DNA from 2 places in the Acidisoma sp. S159 genome. Region 2 is predicted to be linked to the other one. Evidence: riboswitches for the same ligand, from Rfam matches in the RefSeq annotation. Region 2 holds a riboswitch; the other holds the start of a gene.

Region 1 (2,379 bases), on a different contig from region 2:
TGTGCGAGTGACCGAGCTTATCGCCAAGCGGCACCCATCGGGCCACCGAGCCGGTATCCGTTCCGGGCCTGTGCTGCCCGCTCCGTCACGGCACCGAAGACGAGCCCGAGGGTGGCCCACATGATGACCTGCATCGCGAAAGAGTCGATCCGGAAGTGCCAGAGTACGACCGCTGGGAAATCGGCCGGCACTTCGTTGATAGGCGGCATCAGGGCCGCCACGATCGCAACGACCACGACATAGAAGGCCGTGGCGAAGAGAGCCGCCGACCACACACCGTGTTTGGGCGCTAAACGCTTACGCAGGACCGCCGCACCGACCATTGCGGCAATCGATAGCGCCATCATCGTAAAATAGAGCTGCGTGCGTATCCCGATGGTGTCGGGATGCCCGACGGAGGGCGGATTGGCCGGATACTTAAGGTTCGGCACGACGTAGACGGCAACGATCCCCGTCAGAGCCAGCAGAGCGGCGACCGTCCGCGGGCTGAGGCTACTGCCTACACGTCCATTCGCGAAGGCGAAGACCAGCGCGAACAAACCACCGAACGCCGTGGAATAAACCATGACGCCGGTGAGAAGCCCCCAGCTCGCCTGCACGGGGCGACTGACAAGCTCCGGCGCCTGCATGTCGTGAATGCCTTTAGCGGCATCCGCCTTGACCTTGGCTTCGTCCATGGCACTTTCGAAGGCGATCGCGCTATCGACCTGCGGTTCGCCAAAAACCTTGGCGAAACCGAACACGAGGAGCCCCGCGAGCAGTCCGCAGAGCATTCCTCGGATGAGGAGAGTCCTGACCATGAGTCTGGCCCCTAGTGGCAGGGGAAGCCGAGCAGGTGGCGGCCGTCATGCACGAATTCATGCACATACATGCCCTTGATGATCGAGGTGGCACCTTCCTCGGCGCCGACGAAGTAGATTGCCAGCAACATCACCAGCCCAAAAATGAGCCAGGGAAGAACCTCACGCACAGGAATGGGTGCGGAGGCAATATCGGTTCCGATATCGGAACCAATGGTCGTGTTAGACATCCAAATACTCCCCGGGATCAAGCGTCCCCTTGGATTGCAAAACGCCATGGCCGGGTCTGACTTCCGGAGGCTCGATGAGCGAGCCGACGGTTACAGTGGCGCGACCGCGCCGGAGTTGCACCGGCTTCCGCACTCATGGCGCGCAAGGGGTAGAAGTCGCAGGCCCTCAATGTCAAACGATATTCGGTTCGCAGGGCTGTGAGCCAGATGCGCCTCCGTACGATCGACTGGCGGGCGGCGGGTCAAACCGGAGATGCAGAGAGCGGCCGACAAGCCCCGTCGGGTGCTCGCCTTCCGCCGGGACAAGGAGCATGCTTCGCCGTGCAAGCCACGCCAGAAGGGGGGTTATAATGTTTGCATCAATCCGGACCTACGAGGGGGTGACCGATGTTGCGGCGGTTGCCGACGGAGCGAAAACGAATATTTCCTCGATACTTGAGAAGAGTGACGGTTTTATCTCATATACTCTCGTCAAAGCCGGGCATGACTCGGTGGTGTCAATCAGCTTCTTTGAAACCTACGACCAGGCCGCTGAGGCGAACCAGGCTATCCGCGAGTTGGTCCGGGGAGAACTCAATCACCTGATGCCCCACCCACCTAAAGCCATCGTGGGCGAGGTGATCGGCCATCTCGAGAAGTAGGCAACGGCAGATTCTTCCGGACTCGCCCGGCTGGGTGCCTGACGGCGGGCGGGACTGGATTCAGCGCTGTGTCTAGTTGCCGATGGCTGCGCTGCTGTTGAGCCCCGACAACGCATAGAGCCACAGCATCAACGACGCGACGGACAGCAGCGTCGTCAAAGCTATTGTCGTGGCAACCATCGGCTCCTCACATTTGTATTCGCCCGCGAGGATGAAGACGGTTTTCGCCGTTGGCACCGCTGCGCAGACGACTGCTGCGATCGTATAGAGCGGGTCGAGTCCACAGGCCAAGGCGAGGCCATAAACGACAATTGGCATGATGAGCAGCTTAACCGCTGCCAGCACCAGGGATGACCCTAGATCGGTTCGCATTCCGTCGAGCGACAGCCCAAGCCCTATCGCGAATAACGCACATGGTGTGAGCCAGGTTGCGCGATACATACCCGAAATACCCGGCCATCCAGCCGGTGAGAATCACGGCAAAAACGGGCAAGATAAGGTCTGCAACCGCCACTACATGCTCCCCATCCGGAAATCAGTCTCACCGAGGGTGATTTCTTCTTGCGCCCGACCTTCGCGGCAGCTTTAAGGAACGATTTTTGCTTACGGCGACTTAGGCGATGGCCCGCAAGGGACGGAAGAAGGACCGGACGTCCTCTGCCAGGGCTTCCGGTTGTTCCATAGCGGCGAAGTGGCCGCCTTTTGGCA
Region 2 (2,379 bases):
CCCTGCACCAGCAATCGCAACGGCTTGCCCGTCACGCTCGCGAAGCCCTTCATGCGCAGCACATCATGCGCCTCGGCCGCAGCTCGCAACCGGGACACCAACGGCTCGGGCGACGCCGCCTCGGCGACTTCCACCACGAAACTGTCCCAGTCGTCATGCTCATGCGCGCCATCGACCGCGTCGTGATGCGACGGCCGCGACGCCAGATCATCCTCCGCCCGAGCATCGAGGCCGAGCAGCACGCCGAGATCGACCTTCCCCTCCCGCGCAGGCACCACCTTCACCCCACGCGGCAGAAACGCCCTGATACCGGCGGCGACATCAGCAATCGCCAGCCCGTCCATCAGGTCCGTCTTGTTGAGCAGCACCAGATCGGCGGCGGAAAGCTGGTCCTCGTAAACCTCGGCCAATGGATTATCGTGATCGACGGCGGGGTCCGCCGCCATCTGGGCCGCTACCGCCACGGGATCGTCGGCGAAATGACCGGCGGCGACCGCCGGGCCGTCCACCACAGCGATCACGCCATCCACCGTTACCTGGGCGCGAATGGCGGGCCAGGAGAAAGCCTTCAGCAGCGGCTTGGGCAAAGCGAGGCCCGAGGTCTCGATCACGATATGGTCGGGCGGATTTGGCCGGTCGAGCAGCGCTTCCATCGCCGGCAGAAACTCATCCGCGACCGTGCAGCACAGGCAGCCATTGGACAGCTCGACGATCTGGTCGGCGTCGCAGCCCTCGATGCCGCAGCCTTCCAGCACGGCGCCGTCGATGCCGAGCGCGCCGAATTCATTGACGATCACCGCGATCCGCAGCCCGCGCGCATTCTCCAGCAGATGGCGCACCAGCGTCGTCTTACCGGCGCCGAGAAAGCCGGTGATGATCGTGGCCGGAATCCGCGCCTTCATGCCGCGGCCTCCAAGGCCGGTATCCGCCCGATGATGACGTTCTTGAGGCTCGCCGGCCGCCGGGACGGCAACACCGCCCCGCTCGCGGTAGCGGCGTACGCGGTCGCATAGGTGATGAGGTCGGGCGCATGGTCGGGGGAAAGGCGCCCGAGCAAGTAGCCCCATTTGCCCGGCGCGGTCGCCGCCACGCTGCAACCGTCGTCGCAGCGCGCGAGGCAGGTCACCGGTTTGAGCACAAACGGCTCATCGCCCTTCAGCAGACCGGCAATACGGTCGTGCAGAATTTGGCCGGACCGCGGCTCGTCCGGGTAGCCGCAGGTAACGCAGACATGCAGGCAATTCTCCGCCACGTCCCACTCCTTCGTCGCGCCCTGTCGCCGGACGGAAAGCGGGGATGCGGTCGAACGGAAAGGTTCGACGGCGGATGCGTATCCCGCCGAGGCACCCCGCCCGGAAGGAAGACTAGGGTCGTGCGATGGCAGGTCTCCTGGCTCGCGGATCCGATCGCTTCCGGCCTTCCTTCCCAGGCGTCTCGCCCAGTGGACCTTGGCCGGCAGCTCTCCGCTTACAGTTGCGGGGGCAGCCGCGGCATAGGGCGAAAGGCCGCCCGCACCGCATTCCCTTTTCATCCACCTACCAGCAAGCTGATTGGTGGAACCATCACGGCTGATCTAAGACGCCACTCCATGGCCCGTCAATCTCACGCCCCGCTGACCCTCGTGCTTGGCGGCGCCCGCTCCGGCAAAAGCCGCCACGGCGAGTCGCTGCTCGCAGCGGTGCCCGGCCCGCTGATGTATCTCGCCACCGCCGAGGCCTGGGACGAGGAGATGCGGCTGCGCATCGAAACCCACCGCGCCCGCCGCGACCAGCGCTGGACCACGATCGAGGCGCCGCACGATCTGCCCGGCGCTTTGGCTTTGGCCGGCTCGCGCCCGGCTCTGGTCGATTGCCTGACGCTATGGCTGACCAACCTCATGCTCGATGCGCGCGATCCGGAAACGGAAACCACGCGGCTGGAAACGGCGCTCGCCGCACGCGAGGCGCCTACGGTGTTGGTGGCCAATGAGGTGGGGCTCGGAATCGTGCCGGAGTCTCGGCTCGGCCGCGCGTTCCGGGATGCGGCGGGGCTGTTGCACCAGCGGCTGGCGGCCCGTGCCGACCGGGTGCTGTTCATGATCGCGGGCCTGCCAATGGTGGTGAAATGAGCGACACGGATCCCGCCGAGGCAGAGCGCTGGCGCGCCAAGATGGCCCGCCGCAAGGAAATCCAGGACGCTGAGGTCGCCGGCAAGACGATCGAGCGCGGTTTGCTCATGGTCCATACCGGGCCGGGCAAGGGCAAGACGACGGCGGCGATGGGTCTCGCGCTACGGATGCTCGGCCGAGGCCGTCCGGTGGCGATCGTGCAATTCATCAAAGGCGCCTGGAGCACCGGGGAGCGCACCGCCCTCACCCGTTTCGACGATCTTCTTGCCTGG

What was found. Region 2 has a riboswitch for cobalamin ahead of GSQ92_RS16990 (DUF1636 domain-containing protein). Riboswitches for the same ligand answer to the same signal wherever they lie in the genome.
Region 1: it holds a riboswitch for cobalamin, as region 2 does, so the genes downstream of both, GSQ92_RS02370 (CbtB domain-containing protein) here and GSQ92_RS16990 (DUF1636 domain-containing protein) in region 2, are expected to answer to the same signal.

The regions. Positions count from the first base shown of each region.
Region 1 covers NZ_LMUG01000007.1:106,618-108,996, reverse strand. The annotation lists gene GSQ92_RS02375 (CbtA family protein) at 18-800, opposite strand; gene GSQ92_RS02370 (CbtB domain-containing protein) at 812-1,030, opposite strand; cobalamin riboswitch at 1,062-1,212, opposite strand; gene GSQ92_RS02365 (hypothetical protein) at 1,381-1,671, shown strand; gene GSQ92_RS02360 (AEC family transporter) at 1,744-2,112, opposite strand; gene GSQ92_RS02355 (epoxide hydrolase family protein) at 2,285-2,379, opposite strand, start outside.
Region 2 covers NZ_LMUG01000059.1:38,827-41,205, reverse strand. The annotation lists gene cobW (cobalamin biosynthesis protein CobW) at 1-902, opposite strand, end outside; gene GSQ92_RS16990 (DUF1636 domain-containing protein) at 899-1,252, opposite strand; cobalamin riboswitch at 1,362-1,579, opposite strand; gene cobU (bifunctional adenosylcobinamide kinase/adenosylcobinamide-phosphate guanylyltransferase) at 1,589-2,107, shown strand; gene cobO (cob(I)yrinic acid a,c-diamide adenosyltransferase) at 2,104-2,379, shown strand, end outside.